One region of the Sphingobacterium hotanense genome, then DNA from elsewhere that is predicted to be linked to it. Evidence: riboswitches for the same ligand, from Rfam matches in the RefSeq annotation. Region 1 holds a riboswitch; each other region holds the start of a gene.
The links. Region 1 has a riboswitch for S-adenosylmethionine ahead of DSM08_RS13180 (O-acetylhomoserine aminocarboxypropyltransferase/cysteine synthase family protein). Riboswitches for the same ligand answer to the same signal wherever they lie in the genome.

Region 1 (5,020 bases):
ATTCCTTCAGAATTGATCGAATCTGAATTGTTTGGACATGAGAAGGGGTCATTTACTTCAGCCGTGAAGCAACGTATCGGTAAGTTCGAACAGGCGAACGGCGGAACGCTCTTTTTAGACGAGATCGGCGATATGAGCCTATCTGCGCAAGCTAAAGTATTGCGCGCATTACAGGAAAATAAGATCACACGCGTCGGTGGAGAGAAGGAGATAGATGTTAATGTGCGTGTCATCGCGGCGACCAATAAGAATCTACTTCAGGAAATTGAAGACGGAAACTTCCGTATGGACTTGTACCACCGCTTGAGCGTGATCCTAATTCATGTACCTTCATTGACAGAGCGTAAAGATGATATCCCAACATTAGCAACAGCATTTTGTGAAGAGATATGTGCTGAATACAGCATGCCGGTGAAGACCATTACTCCAGATGGAATGAAAGCACTGCAAGCTTTGCCATGGACAGGTAACATCCGCGAGCTTCGCAATATGATCGAGCGTCTTATTATTCTATGTGATAAGAAGATTACGGAGAATGACGTTCGTATGTTTGCTAATCCAGAGAGTGTGTCGCAAGCACCAAAGTCTAATGGATCTTCTGATGCAAGCGAAGGGTTTGATTTCGAGCAATTTACTTCTTTCCAAGATTTCAAAGATTTCTCGGAATGCGAGTTCATTAAGTATAAATTGGAGAAGAACAACTGGAATGTCTCTAAGACAGCAGACGATCTTGATATACAGCGTAGTCACTTGTATAGCAAGATTGAAAAGTTTGGTCTAAAAAGAGATTAGAACATAAAACAACAAAGGCCTCGCATTGCGAGGCCTTTGTTGTTAACTTATATTTCTTAGTCGTTGAATTTTCTCTTTTGTTTTCGGTAGAGCATAAAGATCACGACCACTAATAAAACCACACCGATCACGACAAATGTTGAGTTAGACGAAGTTGCCACTTCCGCGGTGCTATCCTGCGCAAAGAGGCTTATAGTCGCCAAGTTCAACAATGCCAACACATTCCATTTTCTCATAACACTCAAGATTTAAAGTTTATTTCTAAATATAGTAAATATATTAAGCAAAAACCATGTCACTTTTCTTGATTTTTAGAAATGTTTCCGCCTTTGCGCGCATAATGCCTTTGTGATGACAAAAAAAAAGCGCAATATTTATTGCGCTTTCTCCTTTTCAATTTTAGATTATTTCGGCTATGAAATTTCCTTGCTGATGAATTACGGCTCTTTTATCAATAATCTCCTGAATATTTATAGTTCCAATCACATATTTGTGATTTTCACTGTAAAAACGTTCAGAAATATTGATAAAATTGATGTTTTCTAATACATCTTCGTCATCATATCTGAAATATACGGTGATTGTATAGTCTTTAGTGTACTCTACCTGCTGTGCGTCCAGATGTTTTTTGTATTCATAACGGTAATCATAGCGCAATGCTGTGATGTCCGATAGTACGGCAGAACCCGTCGGGTGACCGCCAGCGCCTTTTCCTAAAAAGAATTGCTCATCCGCAAACGCTGCTTTCACCAATACACCATTATATTCATTCTCTACATTGTACAGGATATTGCTCTTTTTGATGAACTTCGGCAGAACATATAATACCACCTGATGATTATCAACCTCCTTAGCCAATGGAATCAGCTTGATCTTATAATCTTTCTCGCGCGCATAGCGAATATCCGCATCGCCCAGCGTATCAATACCTAAGTTTAAGATTTCGTCAGGATTGATATAAAGCCCATAAGCATGCGAAGCAACGATTGCCAATTTAAATTTTGGATCAAAACCACCAACATCTAATGTAGGGTCGGTTTCTGCAAAACCCAAATCTTGTGCTTTCTTCAAAGCAACATCATAGCTTTGATCTTCATTGAAAATCTTAGAAAGAATGTAATTCGAGGATCCATTGAAAATTCCGCTCACCGAGTGCAACAACTCGTTATCATAATACTCTTCAAGATTACGGATGATCGGAATACTTCCGCAAACCGCACCTTCATATAATAGCGAAGTGCCATGCTGATGTTGAATTTCAACGAGCTCTTCTAAATGTGTAGCAATCATTTTCTTATTTGCTGACACGACGTTCTTGCCAGATGATAAGGCGCGCTTTGTGATCTCGAATGCAGCATCGGCATCGTCAATTAACTCAACAACGGTATTGATTTCCGGATCTTCTAATATAGCGTTTGCATCGGTAGTGAATAGTTCAGCAGGAAGGCTTCTTTTCTTATCGGGATTTTTGATAACAAATTTCTTAATCTCTAGATTTAAATCCTTCGTCTTGATAATATCGTACAATCCTTGGCCGACAACGCCGAACCCAAACATCCCGATAACAAGTTTTTTACTCATGGTATTCTTTTAGTGTTCTTTTTCGTTTTTGTAATCTTATTTGCAATCAATTGGTGCTTATACCTACTTGATTTTCTCAAAAGCTTGTTCTAGATCTGCTTTGATATCGTCGATATGCTCAATACCTACCGATAATCTTAGTTGTCCTGGAAGTACGCCAGCCTTAGCTTGGTCTTCAGCACTTAATTGCTGATGCGTTGTTGCAGCAGGGTGGATAATTAACGTCTTCGCATCCCCAACATTCGCTAGGTGGCTGATCAATTGCAAAGCATCGATGAAGTCATTTGCTTTCTCAACACCGCCTTTAACAGTGAATGATAAAACAGCACCGTAGCCATTCTTTAAATACTTCTGCGCATTTTGATGATATGGGTGATTTTTCAATCCGGGGTAGCTAACTTTTTCCACTTGTGGATGCGCATCCAACCATTGTGCAATCTCTAAGGTGTTATCAACATGACGCTGAACGCGTAATGACAAGGTTTCTAAGCCTTGTACCAATAAGAAAGAGTTGAATGGAGATAGGGCAGGGCCGAAGTCTCTCAAGCCTTCTACGCGCGCTCTAATTGCAAACTGTATGTTTCCAAAAGGACCATTCTCACCAAATACATCAGCGAAAACTAATCCATGATATCCTTCTGAAGGTTCTGAGAATTGTTTGAATTTGCCATTTCCCCAGTTATAGTTACCACCATCGATGATGACACCACCGATACTAGTACCATGTCCACCAATCCATTTTGTTGCAGATTCAACAACAACGTTCGCTCCATGCTCCAATGGTTTAAACAAATAACCTCCAGCACCGAATGTATTGTCCACGATTAATGGAAGGTCGTACTTCTTCGCAACAGCAGCAATGCGCTCAAAATCCGGGATGTTGTAGCTCGGATTTCCGATAGTCTCTACGTAGATAGCTTTTGTTTTATCATCAATCAAAGCTTCAATTTTATCAGCATCAGTATCTTCTGCAAAGCGGGCTTCGATGCCTAAACGTTTAAATGAAACTTTAAATTGATTGTATGTACCACCGTATAGGTTTGCACCCGATACAAAGTTGTCACCTGCCTCTAAGATATTCGTTAAAGCGATGAATTGTGCGGCTTGTCCCGAAGCAACAGCAACTGCTGCAACACCTCCCTCCAATGCAGCGATGCGCTTTTCAAACACATCCGTTGTCGGGTTCATAATACGGGTATAAATATTTCCGAATTGTTTTAATGCGAATAGATTAGCACCGTGCTCTGCATTTTCAAATACGTAAGACGATGTTTGGTAGATAGGCAATGCTCTAGAACCAGTAGTAGGGTCTACTTCTTGTCCTGCATGTACCTGTAATGTTTCAAATTTTAAGTTCTTAATATCAGCCATTGTTGTAATTTTTTAAAATGATAAATAATGAATTCTGTTCTTTAATCGCTAAGCTTTGGTCGTCATGTAGAGGTATGAGGATTCCTTATCCAAGGAATCTGGGAATACCGACGACTATCGCATTCGTGAACAGGTGTTCACGACGAAAAAGATAGTATAAGAAGAGTTGCTAGCAGGTTTGCCGCTAGAAAATCCAATAAAAGAATTTGTAAATGTTGAAGTCATAGTCTTTTGTCATTTATATGCTCCTCAGCTTAATTGCTTTGGACAGGAATTGGCACCTTTTCAATCGTTATTGAAGGTTGCCAGTGGGTCTTTGAGCCAGTCTCTCGCCACTTCTTTATAAATCAAGACCAATCGTTTTGAAGGGTTTTGATTAGGTGCCAATTGCTCGGCACTGCGCAAATATACATTGCTAAAATCAATTATGCAATGTTTTTTTAATAAACAAGCTTCTGAATTCGATAAGTATTGAAAATATCGAACTCAGAAGCTTGCAAAAATATCAATCTGATAATAGCCTCAGCTTAATAAGAACCAGGTTTTAAATCGCGCATTTGGATAATCTGGTCGACGATGTAGACCGTGTTTCCACGCCATGGCAATACACCACGGTATTCCTTGTAGTGAAGATCGAATACTTTTCCGCTGTTCACTTCCAGAATACGATAGATAGAATCGTTCTCCACAGAAAACTCAAACTGATTGCTCGTTAATCCTGTACCGGTTTTAGTTGCGCCAAAGCCTTCTTGAATCAGTTTTCCTTCATAGGTCTTAAATATATTACCTTTCTTAACAGCATAGTTCAAGACGCCGGATTTTACGCCCTCGCCAAAAACATTGTAATAATTCCAATAGACCCAACCTGCAACGATTAGGACAACAATTAATAGCGTCCAGCTGATAAACTTGCCGATCATTGATCCACCTTTCTTAGGCTGTTGGTTTGTTGTGGTTTCCATGTTCTTATATTTATTTGTCTGCAATCCGCAAAAAAGATACCTAAAATAAAAACTTTACGCGAAAAGAAATCCATTAGTAGCTGTATCTCCGCAAATTATTTAGAAACAAATACTAAGAAAGTTTTTTGATTTCCTGAGCTATGCCTTCCTGCGTCTGCTTACCAACCGGAACGAGTGGCAAACGAACCGTGTCTTCACCAAATCCTTTTTGCTTCAGGATGTATTTAACCCCTGCTGGATTACCTTCGATAAAACATAGGTCGGTAATGCGAAGAAGGTCTGAATGTATAATTCTCGCTTGCTCAAAATTACCT
Region 2 (5,020 bases), 2.1 Mb from region 1:
AAATCGATGTAACCCCGATTAAGCCTGTTACCGGAACTTGGAACAATACGTTGTCTGTCGTTTTGTTGTAGTAATCAGCGGTTAGGCGTAAGCGATTGTTGAAGAATCCCGCATCTACTCCTACGCCTGCAGTATAGGTGTTCTCCCATTGTAGGTTCGGGTTTCCGATTTGGTTAATTAAAGCACCCGGTGTACCGTTGTAGCCTGATTGGGAAGTGATTGCATAAAGGTCGTACTGTGGATATAATGATGTTGGCTTATTACCTACAGAACCGTATGCTGCGCGAAGTTTTAAGTTGTTGATTTTATCAACATTGAACCAGCTTTCGTTGTGGATATTCCATGCTCCACTGATGGAGAAGAAATTGCCATATTTTACGTCGGTACCGAAATTGGAAGCACCATCTCTACGGAAGGACGCTTGCGCTAAATAGCGGTTGTCGTATGCGTAGTTTGCATTGGCAAGATAAGACTGAGTTGCCCATTCGTTGATTGAACCTTTTGTACGCTCTGGTTTAGCAACAACGTCCAACACCTCGAAGCCAGGTAAGAAGCCTGTTCCATAGATATCAATAATCTTTTCGTTGAAATCGTTGAATTCATAGGCAACAATACCATTAACTGCATGCTTGTCCCACGTTTTGTTGAAGCGCAATAATTGGTTCGTATAGCGCCGTGTATTGTCTAAACGATATTCTGTGATACGGCCTAACACACTTTCACCTCCATTGGAACGTGGATCTGTGTATCCTGAGGAAGAATATAAGTTCGTGCGGTAGCTATTTACCGATGCGAATGTCAACCAATCTGTTAATCGAATATCAAAGTCGAAGTTACCTTGTAGTTCATAGTTAGTGGTTGCAGATTTGTTCCATTGCAAGTCGTATAAGTAGTTCGTGCTTGCATTGTTTACCCATCCGCTGTAGCGGTGTGGTACTAAACTTCCATCCGCATCATATGGGCTATCCCAAGGAAGGTTAGTCACCATCGCACCTGTATCATATTGTCTATCGTCGGTACCTCTACGTGCGGCAACGATCGAAGGTTTGATGCTCAACCATTCGAATGGCTTGTAAACCGTATTCAAACGGATATTGTAGCGGTCGTAGTCAAAACCTTTGACTGCTCCTAATTCATTGTAATATCCTAGGGAAAGGTAAGATTGTAAAGTTTCATTACCGCCTTGTAGGGAAATGTTGTGGTTTTGGGTGAATCCGTTGCGAGTTGCGACATCCCACCAATCGAAGTTTGAGTTTCTTAACTCTTCATTCCATCTCGGGAATTTGATGTCACTTGCGTTTTGGAAAGATGCGAAGTAATCATATAATTCTGCACCGTTCATCATTTGCATATTTCCATTCGTCAATTGGTTGAAGCCTAATTTCGTAGAATAGGAAAGTTGCATTTTCTGCGATCTAGGTGCTTTTGTCGTCACGACTACCACACCATTGGCTCCTTGCGATCCGTAGAGTGAAGTTGAAGCAGCGTCTTTCAGCACGGTTAGATTGGCGATATCATCGGGGTTTAAATCGCCTGGGCTGTACCCTACGATTACACCATCGATTACCCATAGTGGGCTAGTAACACCGTTTACCGATGCTTGTCCGCGGATAACAACAGCACCACGGGTTCCCGGTCTACCGGTACTTGGCGCTACATACACACCAGCAGCTTTACCGTTCAACATGTTCTCCACCGATGGAGTCGTTACGTCTCTAAGTTTTTGGCCGCTCACATTTTGTAATGCACCAGTTAAGCTTTCTTTCTTTTGTTGAATACCATAACCCACTACAACGACTTCATCTAAAGAATTTACAGATTCTTCCAAGTCGATATTCATGTTATTCGATTCGATTTTACGTTCTACTTTTTCATAGCCTACAGCGGAGATAATTAAGGTTTGGCCCACTTTAGCATTGATGGAGAAGGCTCCATTTTCATCTGTTGAAGAGATGATTTTTGGATCTTCTTTCACGCTGATGGTAACAGCGGCTAATGGTCCTGTAGCACCTTTAATAGTACCACTAACTACTTCTTGAAAAGCAAGGGCATGAATAGAACTGGATTCTTTTAGGTTAGATGCTAACACAGCATCTGGGGTAAGTAGGGCTAATGTCAGTACCGATGTAATTGGGTAAAACGTACTGGCAAGAAATGCCCTGGATAATCTTTTTTTGCACATAAGCGTCTTGTTTAATAAAAGTAGATCTTGGCTACACAATTTAGTATTGTTGCGGCAATATTAACTTTTTGTAAATAGAATGCTATATCATTTTTGAACTCAATCGTTTGCGTATTTTCATGCAAACGATTGCATATGCAACATCGTGTAAATGGCTTTTTCATGTAAATAGTAACATTTTTGATATCATTAAGTTGCTTCAACAACTATGTATCAATTAATTATATCCCTGTCATTTTGCCTGATTTTCATTGTTTTTTGATTTTCCTAATTGTTAAATTGGACGGTATTGCAGCGGCGTGCCTTAGGCGTTTTATTGTCCGATTATTTCTGTACTTTTGTATTTAAATTCATGCTATGACAATCGATCAAACATTCTATATAGGTTACATCAGTAAAACCCGCGGCTTGAAAGGGGAGGTGCAATTATTCTTTGAATTTGAGGACTATATGGATTTGGATTTTGATGTATTGTTTCTCGAGGTGAATAAGAAGTTAGTACCCTACTTCGTTGATACGTTGAAGATGCACAACAATAGTACGGCTTACGCTACTTTTGAGGACATCGATCATATTGATAAGGCCCAGCCTTTGATCAAGAAGAAAATGTATTTGCCGCTAGATCAGAAGCCTGAGCGCGATCCCGATGATTTCCGTTACACGGATTTAGTAGGTTACATGGCAATTGAAGAGGAAGAAGGTGAGCTTGGGGAGATTACACAGGTACAAGAGATGCCGCAGCAGTTCATCGCTACGGTCGATATGGATGGCACGGAAGTGATGTTCCCATTGAACGAAAACTTCATTGTAGGCATAGATCCTGAGGAACAGGTTGTTGTACTTCGTCTTCCTGAGGGATTGATCGATATGTATTTCGAGCAGTAGAACGGCGTTTTCGATATTTTTCCATTTTATTTTCTGGTTTTCATTTTGAGTTCTTGCTTCTATTAGCGATATTAGCCCTCGCTTATAGAGAAAGGCAGAGGGACTAGACCCGCTGAAGCCTTAGCAACCTGTCCCTTGACAAGGTGCTAAATTCTACCCCGATAGGGAAAGATAAGCTGAAACTCAGGTATCGCTGTGTTTTCTCTAAGCCTAAAGGAATTTTATGAAAATCGTAGACCACATTAAGAACGCACAGGGTAAGACCCTATATTCATTTGAGTTATTGCCACCGGCAAAAGGACAGGGAATTCAGAGTATTTTCAAGACCATGGATGAGCTTATGGAGTTCAATCCGCCTTTCATCGATGTTACTTACCATCGCGAGGATTACCTGTATAAACAGCATTCCAGTGGTCTATTAGAGCGTGTTGCCTATCGTAAGCGTCCGGGCACTGTTGCTATCTGTGCTGCGATTATGAGTAAGTATAAGGTGGATGCGGTTCCGCATTTGATCTGTGGCGGTTTTACGAAAGAGGAGACCGAGAATGCCTTGATCGATTTAAACTTTTTGGGTATCGATAATGTGTTGGTACTACGCGGAGACGCGAGAAAAGGTGATTCGGACTTTATACCGACGGTTGGTGGTCATGCCTATGCGACGGATCTTCTGGAGCAGGTCGTTGATATGAACAATGGTCGTTATCTGCATGAGGATATCGAGAGCTCGGCAAAGACCGACTTCTGTATCGGAGTGGCGGGCTATCCGGAGAAGCACTTCGAGGCACCAAACTTTAATACAGACTTTAAATGGTTGAAGAAGAAGGTGGAAATGGGTGCGGAGTTTATTGTTACGCAAATGTTCTTCAACGTGGAGAAGTACAAGGAATTTGTGACGAAATGTCGTGAGCATGGTATCCATGTTCCGATTATTCCGGGTTTGAAACCCCTGACAACGAAGAATCAGTTGATTACGCTTCCTCGAATCTTTCACTTGGATATCCCTGAGGAATTGAGCGATGCTGTGGATGCATGTAAGACTAATGCGGATGTGCGCCAGGTAGGCGAGGAGTGGTTAGTGCAACAGTGTAAAGAACTGATTGAGTTTGGCGCGCCGGTACTACATTTCTATACAATGAGTAATCCGGGACCGACGAAGAAGATTGTAGAAAAATTAGTTTAGATATTAGAGTTAGATAATAGATTTTAGACATTAGATATTAGAGCGTGGAGCCGATGATTTAGATTTCGGTTTTGTGCTATAAGATACAGGAGCCAAGACGAGAGTCTTGGTTTTTTGATTTTGGTGTTTTTGGGGAACTCTGATTGATTGTTTTTAATATTTTATTGGGCGAGTGGTTTGGGGGGCTTAATTTCTGTTAAAATTTGTTAAGCGAAGCGCAGTTTCTGGTTTTCAGTTTATCTTTATTCGGAATTACTAACCTATACTCTTATGAGCTATCAAAAACTGAATAACCTTCTCGGCTGGAGCTGTGGAATCTTGGCAACAATAGTTTATGTAATGAGCGTTGAAAAGTCAAGTAGCTGGTGGGATACGGGCGAATTTATTGCTTCGGCACATAAGTTAGAGGTTGTTCATCAACCTGGGGCACCCTTGTTTCTGATGATACAGAATGTGTTTTCAAATTTTGCAATGGGCGATGTCAGTAAGGCGGCATATTGGATGAATATCGGTTCAGCAATTTGCAGCGGTTTGACGATTGTATTTCTATTTTGGACAATCAGTGCTATTGCGAAGAAACTGGTTCTGAGCGATGGGGAATGGACCTCGGTAAAGTTGTATCAGGTTTTTGGAGCCGCGATTGTGGGTTCGTTGGCTTATAGTTTTACGGATTCTTTCTGGTACTCGGCAGTGGAGTCGGAGGTTTATTCGATGTCGTCACTATGTACTGCCGTTGTATTTTGGTTGGCGTTGAAATGGGATGCACGGGCAGA
Region 3 (5,020 bases), 1.2 Mb from region 1:
TGTTTTGGTTTATTTTATTTTATTATTATAAATTTACTGCTTATAACTCAAATATAAAGCCAAATTAAATGCATATACGGACAACAATTTTAGGGTTAGTATTGATATCTGGTATTTTTACTTCTTGTCAATCAGAAACCGATAAAAAAGAAAAAACTGAAATTGAAAAGACTCATCTTACAGCAACCCTAGCTAAAGATATTTTTGCTCTACCCACTCATTGCTTACAGATCGAATACCCTAATAAATTGGGGCAGGTTATTGCTTCAGATGCCGATCTAAAGACTCCGAAAGCCTTGCGCCCTGTGTTTTACGGATGCTTCGACTGGCATTCGTCTGTTCATGGATATTGGTCTATCGTGAAGTTAATGAAGCAGTTTCCGGAGCTGGATGCCAACGGTGAGGTCCGCCAGGTTCTTAATCAGCATATTACTCCAGAAAATGTGGTCATCGAGAAAGCCTTTTTTGAAGATAAGAATAACTTAGGTTTCGAGCGTACCTATGGATGGGCATGGCTCTTTAAATTGCAGGAAGAGCTGCATACCTGGAATGATCCGGATGCCAAGCGATGGGAGCAGGCCTTACAACCGTTGGTAGATCTTTTGGTAAATCGCTATAAGGAATATTTGCCAAAGCAAGTTTACCCAATACGAACCGGACAGCACGACAATACAGCCTTCGGACTCTCACTGTCGCTAGATTACGCGCGCACCGTGGGAGATAGATCCTTCGAAGCAGTGATCAAAGAACGTAGCCTTCGTTATTTCAAGCAGGACGTTAATTGTAACCTTGCTTATGAACCAAGCGGAAATGATTTCCTTTCTCCTTGCATGGAAGAAGCTTTTCTGATGAGCAAAATTATGGATAAGCAAGAATACAATGCTTGGCTAAAGACTTTTATGCCCGTTCTATTTGATAAAGACTTTAAATTAGAACCTGCCGTTGTAAAAGATCGTACCGATGGTAAATTGGTTCACCTTGATGGTCTAAACTATAGCCGTGCTGCCTGCTTATTTGGAATCGTAAAACAAATTCCAGAACTAGAAAGCCTGAAAGCAATTGCCGAAAACCATATCGCATTTTCTATCGGAAATATCTCCGCAAAAGATGATTACATGGGCTCACACTGGCTAGGAACGTTTGCGTTGTATGCGCTTAGTGGTAGCTAGTAGTTAGTAATGCGAATTAAGGGTTGAAAATAGGCTTTATGAAACAGGCTGTTAATTTACCGAACACATGTACTAATAGTCCTTTGGTAGATCTGACCTTACTTGCGTTTTGTATCTGTGTTTTTTCATTTATCCAATTAAAAAAGGATTCGATTGGTTGTCTTACCTTAGATACTGCTCTTGAAAACAGATCATTATAAGCACGATCCCTGTTTTTTAAACAATCCGGTTTTCCTTGGGTTTCCCTTATCGGAGTATACATAATTGATTTTTTTTCTTTATAAAACCACTCGAAGAATGGGGCGTCACGGTATATCTTGTCACCAAAGAACGTCCTACCTGCGATGGATGCCCAATTCTCCTTAAATATGTTCAGGTCACTTTCAGATGCCTTGCTTATTACTATGCTTTCCGGACGAGGCAGCGTGGATTTGTTATAGCTGTTGAGCGCATGAAGTTTTAATCCAAAATACCAAAGCCTCTTCGTTGAGCAGAAGCTTTTATCCATTATCTCCAGAGCTACCTTTGCCCTTCTAGTCCCACTGCAGGTTATGATGGGCATAGAGTCCAGTAGGGAAAATTCTCTGGAGCACTCTTCTGGAGCAAAGTCCTCTACAACTGACTGACAGAGAGATCTCAAAACATCAAAAAGGCGGTTGATACGGGTGTTGAATGCTACGTACGAAGTTAGCTTGGGAAACCAATCCATCAGATAATCCGAGGCGAATTTATGAATCTGCTTGATCCTTAGCCGCTGTTCCTCGTGCACACTGAATAAATAGATGGTCAAAACCTCCTGATCAGTAAAGTCAGGTTTGTTATTGTTTGAAAATCGCTGACAGTAATATTGCAGTTCACTGTCATATTTATCACACACATACTGGTATAATTTTATTAATTTTAGAGCCTTGGCCTGATTGATCATGTTGTTTAATAATGCGTAAGGAACATTATAAGTATACTGATAATCAGGCTTTTATGCAAGTTTTCACCCCTCTTTTTAAGAAGCTTTTTCCAATATATTTCAACCCTTAATTCGCATTAGTATTTAGTAGTTAGTATTTAGACCTATGGCGGAATTAGATGTAAGACATTAGATGTGAGATAGTAGCGTATTGGCTTCCGACGTAGAAAAGAAGAGAAAGTTTGTCTTGAACCAGGAAAGGAAGGATAAAAAGATATACAGGATCCTGTATATCTTTTTATCCTTCCTTTCCTGGTTCAGACTAAACACTAGATATCAGACAATAGAGCTTAGATTCGATCCTGTTAATTCTTAAATCCTTCCCTTCCTAGTTCATAGACTAGTCTAATGCCTAATTTCCTACATCTAATTCCGCCCCAGGTCTAAATACTAACTACTAAATACTAACTACTATCCTAAATAGCAATAACTCTATTGGCTTCCAAACGCACTGCTACTCGCTGAATCAATGTTATTCCATCTTCTTTCGAGATAATCTCGGAAAGATCGATTCCTCTTTTCGATAATGCCGATAATAGGGCAGAGCGGAAAACAGATTTACTTTTGCCCCAATTTGATTTGACGATATCGTTGTTGAGAATGACAAGTTCTTGAGTAGAGTAGTTGTTAAATTGTTCTACAAGGTGCTGTTGTAAAGGTTTTGTGTTTGACATACAATTAAGAATTAAAAGGGTTTAACCATAATTGCATTCAGAAAGGGTTAAATAAAGCAACTGCGTTTATTTTGGTATGATACCCGTATTGTTTTACCACCGCGGTGTCTTCACTCGGTTGGTATTGCTATCGCAATTCTGAATACTCTACAAATTTAGTAGATATTATTTTAGAAATCCAAATTTTTGTGAAAAATTATTTTTAGAGTCCTCTAAAGCAGTTCTTAAGTGGTTAAATAGGAGGAGTAAGGACAAGTAGCAATATGCTACTAATCAAAAGCTTTTTATAACCATATCATAACCCTTTCCGAGCGGTCTTGATTGGGTTAATAAAGGGTTTTGAAAGGGCTTTGAATTGGGTCTGAGCCAAAGGAGGGGTGAGCTGGTGTTGTTGTCTTTGTTGACAATGTTGTCTTGAACCAGGAAAAAAATGATAAAAGGATGGACAGGATAGGGGCTGATGTCGTGTTTGTTGGAAATGTTGTCTTGAACCAGGAAAAAAAGGATGTAAGGATGGCCAGGATCCTGCGAATCTTTGTATCCTTCCTTGCCTGGTTCAGAACTAACTCACCTTCCTTCTTCTAATCCAAGACAAACTTTCCTTCCCTTCAAATCAATTGAAGAAAATATCTCCTATCTCTTCAAAAACAAAAGATCAAAAAGAAAGGCGCCTTATCGGCGCCTTGCTCTAATATCTAATGTCTAAAATCTAATATCTATCTTACAATTCCTTCCTCAACCTTGCTACCGGGATATTCATTGCTTCGCGGTATTTCGCGACTGTTCTACGAGCGATGGAATATCCTTTTTCTTTCAAGATTTCGGTAAGTTTCTCGTCGGCAAGCGGTTTTCTTTTGTCTTCGTTGGCAATGCACTCTTCAAGGATTTTCTTCACTTCCTTGTTCGATACTTCCTCGCCAGACTCTGTTTGGATAGCCTCGGAGAAGAAAGATTTAAGAAGGAAGGTTCCGAATTCTGTTTGTACGTATTTGGAGTTTGCAACGCGGGATACAGTTGAAATATCCATTTCAATGCGGTCTGCTATGTCTTTCAGAATCATAGGCTTAAGCATACGGTCGTCTCCAGTTAAGAAATACTCATATTGATATTCCATGATGGCGTTCATGGTTTTTAGGAGTGTCTGCTGCCGTTGTTTGATAGCGTCGATAAACCATTTTGCGGAGTCGAGTTTTTGTTTTACAAACTGTACCGCTTCGCGCATCTTCTTATCGTTCTTTTCCGCTTTCTCATAATGTTCAAACATTTCCTGATAAGAGCGGGATACACGCAGCTCGGGTGCATTTCTGCCATTAAGTGTCAGGTGCAGCACACCATCATTATTGCTGATATGGAAGTCGGGGATAATGTGAAGCTGTTTTCCTGCTGCAGCTCCTGAATCACCTGGTTTTGGGTTTAGTTTAAGGATTTCATTGACGATATCTCGAAGCTCTTCGGAGTTGACACCCAATTGTTTTTCGATTTTATCGTAATGCTTCTTTGTAAACTCTTCGAGGTAGTTTTCAACCACCTGCATAGCCTTTTGGATAATCGGGTTCTCTTGATCCTTTTTGCGCAATTGTATCGCTAGACACTCTTGTAAGCTTCGTGCTCCAATACCCGCAGGGTCAAATTCCTGAATAATGCGCAACATTTCTTCCACATCCTTCTCTTCAACGATAACGTTCTGCGAGAATGCTAAATCGTCAATTAATGAGGGGATGGGGCGACGCAAATATCCGTCGTCATCCAAACTGCCGATAATCTGTTGGCCGATTAAATAATCTTTATTGGAAAGAGCTAACAAATCAAGCTGATTTTGTAAGTTCTCGAAGAATGAATCTTGGATAGCGATGGGCATTTCCTTCTTGTTGTCATCATCATCCGAATCATAACCACCACCATAATCCTTATAATCATCTTCTTGGATATATTCATCTACAGAAAATTCATCTTCGTAGTTGCTTTCTTCTGCGTTAAAATCATCGTCAGGATCCTTGTCAGGATATTCCTCGACAGGCTCATTCATATTGGCCAAACTGCCGTCTTCTAGCGCAGGATTTTCTTCCAATTCTTCTTTAATACGGGCATCAAGCGATACCGTTGGTACTTGAAGAAGTTTAATGAATTGAATCTGCTGAGGCGATAATTTTTGTAATAATTTCTGCTGTAACGTTTGTTTTAACATGTCCCCGATTATAAATCATGGTAAAAAT
Region 4 (5,020 bases), 2.2 Mb from region 1:
AAATTACAGCAAATTATATTAAGTAGAAGTAAAGTTTTAGTAAAAGATTTTAATCTACTCCACCGCCGCGGTTCATGAATTTTGAAATTAACCAAATAATCAAGGCAACAACAATAACTACCATGATAATGCCGGACCACATCCCCGCTTTAAAGATACCCTCAATTGCAGCACAACTACTCAATAAACTAGTCACCGCAAAAACCATTAATCCTAATGTCAATCTATTCATATTTTATTTCCTTTACTATTAAAAACAACCATAGCTACAAATAGTTTGAGTACAAAGCCCGAATCGAACTTCGTTTCTCGATACATCATACTAATGATTTGTAAACCAACATGCTACCGAAAAGCGATTGGAACGATCTGTATAAATGTTTATCCAAGAAAATAAACAAAAACGGTCTGCATATCACTACGCAGACCGTTTCATACGATATTTTATATTACTACAAGCTTAGTTTATTCAGCTCTTAAAATCTTAGCGGCTTCCACCATAGATTCTAATGCTGCTTTTGTCTCAGGCCAAGCACGAGTTTTCAAACCACAGTCAGGGTTAACCCATAATTGCTCAGCAGGAACTACCGCTTTTGCTTTACGAAGTAAATTCACCATTTCTTCCGTGCTAGGAACGCGTGGAGAGTGGATATCATATACACCAGGACCAATATCGTTTGGATATTTAAAGTCAGCAAATGCATCTAATAATTCCATTTGAGAACGTGAAGTCTCAATCGTGATCACGTCAGCATCCATTGCAGCGATATCTTGAATGATATCGTTGAATTCTGAGTAACACATGTGTGTGTGGATCTGCGTATCATCATCAACGTTTGACGAAGAAACGCGGAATGAACGTACAGCCCAATCTAAATATGCTTGTTGATCTGCTTTACGCAATGGTAGACCTTCGCGAATAGCTGGCTCATCAATTTGAATAATTTTGATACCTGCTTTTTCTAATGCCTGAACTTCGTCAAGAATAGCTAAAGCGATTTGATATGTCGTTGTTGAACGAGGTTGATCATTACGCACGAAAGACCATTGTAAGATCGTAACAGGACCTGTCAACATCCCTTTCACTGGACGGTTAGTCAACGATTGTGCATAAGCTGACCAACGTACAGTCATGTCTTCAGGACGGTATACATCACCATAAATTACCGGAGGTTTAACGCAACGAGAACCGTAGGATTGAACCCATCCGTTTTGAGTAAATGCATATCCTGCTAATTGCTCACCGAAGTACTCAACCATGTCGTTACGCTCGAATTCACCGTGTACTAATACATCGATATCTAATTCTTCCTGTAAACGGATTGTTCTTTCAGTTTCTTCAGCGATTTCTTTGTCGTATTGCTCTTGTGAGATTGCTCCTTTTTTCAAATCAGCTCTCCATTTACGAACATCTTTCGTTTGTGGGAATGAACCGATTGTTGTAGTTGCGAATCCTGGCAAGTTAAATTTAGCTTGTTGAGCAGCTTTACGTGCGTCAAAAGGAGAAGTACGTTTTGCATCATCATCAGTAATGTTGCTAACGCGTTCTTTAACCTCTGGCTTGTGGATCAATGGAGAAGTACGACGGCTTTCTGCAGCAGCTTTGTTAGCTTCGAAACGTTCTTGAGTCGCAGCATCAACTTCACCTTCTGCTAATACCGCTAAGTCCTTAACTTCCGCTAATTTTTGTTTAGCAAATGCTAACCAGTTTTTAACTTCTTTAGGAAGCGACTCTTCGTTATTTTCGTTATCTAAATCAAATGGAACGTGCAATAATGACGATGAAGGAGCAACCCATACGCGGTCTTTACCTAAAGCATCAACTGCTTGTTTGATTTTTACTAAAGAGTTTTCGTAATCATTTTTCCAGATATTTCTTCCTTCGACAATACCTAAAGATAAAGTCAATGAAGCTGGAACTTTTGATAATATAGTGTCAAGCTGTTTTTCACCACGAACTAAGTCTAGGTGTAACGCGTATACCGGAAGACTAACTGCTGTGTCTTCGTTGTCGCGTAGAGCTTCGAAATATGTAGCAACGATTAATTTAACGCCTTTCGCAGCAGCAGCAAGTTTTTCAAAAACTTTACCGTACAATGCGCGAGTAGCATCATCAATATCAAGCGCTAAGAAAGGTTCGTCGATTTGAACGTATTGAGCACCAGCTTCCGCTAACTTTGATAAGATTTCTTCGTATACAGGAAGTAAGTTATCGATAAGGTCGATACGGTTAAATCCTGATTCTTTTTCCTTACCTAATAATAAGTAAGAGATTGGGCCAATGATAACTGGTTTAGTCTCAATACCCAATTGTTTAGCTTCGTTATATTCGCTTAAGAATTTTTCAGAAGTTAATTTGAATTCTTGGTTTTTTACAAACTCAGGAACGATATAGTGGTAGTTCGTGTCGAACCATTTTGTCATTTCCATAGCAGTAACATCTACGCCACCCTCTTGGAAACCACGAGCCATCGCAAAATATAAGTCTAAGTTATATTGGCGATCGATTTTATTTAATAATGAATTGTAACGAGCAGGGATTGCACCTACAGTTAAAGATAAGTCCAATACTTGATCGTAAAATGAGAAGTCATTCGATGGGATCAAATCGATACCCGCTTCTTGTTGAGTCTTCCAGTTGCCTTCACGGATTTTCAGTCCAGCTTGCAATAATTCTTCCGCGCTAATTTTCTTCGCCCAGTAAGCTTCGTTAGCTTTCTTTAGCTCGCGGAATGCACCCACACGTGGGTATCCTAAGTTGTTCGTTAATAACATACAGTATTGAATAAATTTTTAATCTACTATTTTACTTTGCTAGAGAAGGCCACTTAGGACTAGTGAACTTGGCTTATCATTCCTTTTTCAAAGGTAGAATTTAGCACCTTGTCAAGAGACAGGTTGCTAAGGCTTCATCGGGTCTATTCCCTCTGCCTTTCTCTATAAGCGACGGCTAAGATATGGAGAAGAATTGAATAAAACAAAAAAAGTAGTTAGTATTTAGTAGTTAGTAGTTAGACCTATGGCGGAAATTGATTTTAGATGTTAGATATTGGAATTTGCCTTGAAGAAAGGAAAGGAAGGATGCAAGGATGAGCAGGATATTTGGCATGCGGTAAAAGTGAGGGACAAATTGCCCACCATAGTTCTTTATACTAAGTACTAACTACTAAATACTATTTCTGAACCAGGAAAGGAAGGATTCAAGGATTGACAGGATCAGGTATAGTGGAGAATGATGGGATTCAGATCATAATCGTGCGTTTCAGAAGACGTTTCACTAAACGTCTCCTATAAAAAATATAATTCATCCACTATCAAACGTAATACACGATCCTGCTCACCCTTTTATCCTTCCTTTCCCTGTTCAAAACAAAATTCCCTTCCTTTCCTATTTCAAAGACAAAATCCCAATTCTAAAATCCTTCCTTTCTTCAAAACAAACCACAAAAAAACCTGCATTGCTGCAGGTTCTTAAATCTTACATCTAATATCTGATGTCTAATATCTAATATCTAATAACGATACGCTTCCGGCTTGTAAGGGCCTTCTACCGTAACACCGATATATTCTGCTTGTTCTTGTGTTAGTTCTTCTAACTCTACACCGATATGTGCTAAGTGTAAACGAGCAACTTTCTCATCTAAGTGTTTAGGAAGTGTGTACACTTGCTTTTCGTATTGATCTGTGTTTGTCCACAACTCTAATTGCGCTAAAGTTTGGTTAGTGAACGAGTTTGACATTACGAAAGAAGGGTGACCAGTTGCACATCCTAAGTTTACTAAACGGCCTTCGGCTAATAAGATAATATCCTTACCGTCGATTGTATATTTATCAACTTGCGGTTTGATTTCCACTTTAGTAGATCCGTAGTTGTCATTTAACCAGGCAACATCGATTTCATTATCGAAGTGTCCGATATTACAAACTACAGTTTTATCTTTCATTGCTTTGAAGTGTTCCGGACGAACGATATCCTTATTACCTGTTGTGGTTACTACGATGTTTGCTTCAACAATCGCATCAGCCATTTTCTTCACTTCGTAGCCTTCCATTGCCGCTTGCAACGCACAGATAGGGTCAATTTCCGTAACGATTACGCGTACTCCAGCAGAACGTAAAGATTCTGCGGAACCTTTACCTACATCTCCGTAGCCTGCTACAACCGCAACCTTACCGGCCAACATTAAGTCAGTAGCACGGCGGATCGCATCTACTAAAGACTCACGGCAGCCATATTTGTTATCAAATTTCGATTTTGTAACCGAGTCATTCACGTTAATTGCAGGCAAGTGCAATGTTCCTTTTTTCATGCGCTCGTATAAACGGTGCACACCAGTTGTAGTCTCTTCAGAAAGACCTCTGATGCCATCAATTAACTCAGGAAATTGATCGAACACCATATTGGTCAAATCGCCACCATCATCTAAAATCATATTTAAAGGCTGACGTTCTTCGCCAAAGAACAAAGTCTGCTCAATACACCAGTTAAACTCCTCTTCGTTCATACCCTTCCAAGCATAAACCGGAATTCCCGCAGCAGCAATCGCCGCAGCAGCATGGTCCTGTGTTGAGAAGATGTTACATGATGACCAAGATACATCCGCACCTAATTCTACCAATGTTTCGATTAACACTGCAGTTTGAATCGTCATGTGCAAACAGCCCGCGATACGAGCACCTTTTAATGGTTTAGAAGCACCAAACTCTTTACGAAGGCTCATTAATCCTGGCATCTCTGCTTCTGCCAATTCTATTTCTTTACGACCCCATTCGGCTAAAGAGATATCTTTCACTTTGTAAGGTACGTAGGTAGTTTCTAATGATGACATAAATAATCTTTATTTTAGTTTTTGCGGTACAAAATTACTTGATAGCCAAGTCAATTCAAAATACAATAGCATTATACCTACAGAAATTGACATTAACTTGAGGAACCTTGCTTGACGTAACTCAGTTTTAAGCCTATATTTGCATAAACTAAAAAGTAAAGAAAATGTACCCAGAATATCTAGTAGCTCCA

Region 2: it holds a riboswitch for S-adenosylmethionine, as region 1 does, so the genes downstream of both, DSM08_RS02780 (methylenetetrahydrofolate reductase) here and DSM08_RS13180 (O-acetylhomoserine aminocarboxypropyltransferase/cysteine synthase family protein) in region 1, are expected to answer to the same signal.
Region 3: it holds a riboswitch for S-adenosylmethionine, as region 1 does, so the genes downstream of both, DSM08_RS07670 (5-oxoprolinase) here and DSM08_RS13180 (O-acetylhomoserine aminocarboxypropyltransferase/cysteine synthase family protein) in region 1, are expected to answer to the same signal.
Region 4: it holds a riboswitch for S-adenosylmethionine, as region 1 does, so the genes downstream of both, metE (5-methyltetrahydropteroyltriglutamate--homocysteine S-methyltransferase) here and DSM08_RS13180 (O-acetylhomoserine aminocarboxypropyltransferase/cysteine synthase family protein) in region 1, are expected to answer to the same signal.

Annotation. Positions count from the first base shown of each region.
Region 1 is NZ_CP030848.1:3,117,623-3,122,642, reverse strand. It holds gene DSM08_RS13195 (sigma-54-dependent transcriptional regulator) at 1-792, shown strand, start outside; gene DSM08_RS13190 (LPXTG cell wall anchor domain-containing protein) at 849-1,028, opposite strand; gene DSM08_RS13185 (homoserine dehydrogenase) at 1,192-2,373, opposite strand; gene DSM08_RS13180 (O-acetylhomoserine aminocarboxypropyltransferase/cysteine synthase family protein) at 2,437-3,744, opposite strand; SAM riboswitch class I at 3,980-4,093, opposite strand; gene DSM08_RS13175 (hypothetical protein) at 4,272-4,706, opposite strand; gene dapA (4-hydroxy-tetrahydrodipicolinate synthase) at 4,819-5,020, opposite strand, start outside.
Region 2 is NZ_CP030848.1:684,672-689,691, forward strand. It holds gene DSM08_RS02770 (SusC/RagA family TonB-linked outer membrane protein) at 1-2,182, opposite strand, end outside; gene rimM (ribosome maturation factor RimM) at 2,540-3,067, shown strand; SAM riboswitch class I at 3,147-3,245, shown strand; gene DSM08_RS02780 (methylenetetrahydrofolate reductase) at 3,291-4,247, shown strand; gene DSM08_RS02785 (glycosyltransferase family 117 protein) at 4,518-5,020, shown strand, end outside.
Region 3 is NZ_CP030848.1:1,870,816-1,875,835, forward strand. It holds gene DSM08_RS07655 (DUF937 domain-containing protein) at 1-1, opposite strand, end outside; gene DSM08_RS07660 (DUF2891 domain-containing protein) at 69-1,169, shown strand; gene DSM08_RS07665 (transposase) at 1,186-2,094, opposite strand; gene DSM08_RS07670 (5-oxoprolinase) at 2,550-2,807, opposite strand; SAM-I-IV-variant riboswitch at 2,865-2,958, opposite strand; gene rpoN (RNA polymerase factor sigma-54) at 3,529-4,992, opposite strand.
Region 4 is NZ_CP030848.1:804,656-809,675, reverse strand. It holds gene DSM08_RS03275 (hypothetical protein) at 50-232, opposite strand; gene metE (5-methyltetrahydropteroyltriglutamate--homocysteine S-methyltransferase) at 466-2,775, opposite strand; SAM riboswitch class I at 2,846-2,946, opposite strand; gene ahcY (adenosylhomocysteinase) at 3,513-4,829, opposite strand; gene DSM08_RS03260 (BrxA/BrxB family bacilliredoxin) at 4,994-5,020, shown strand, end outside.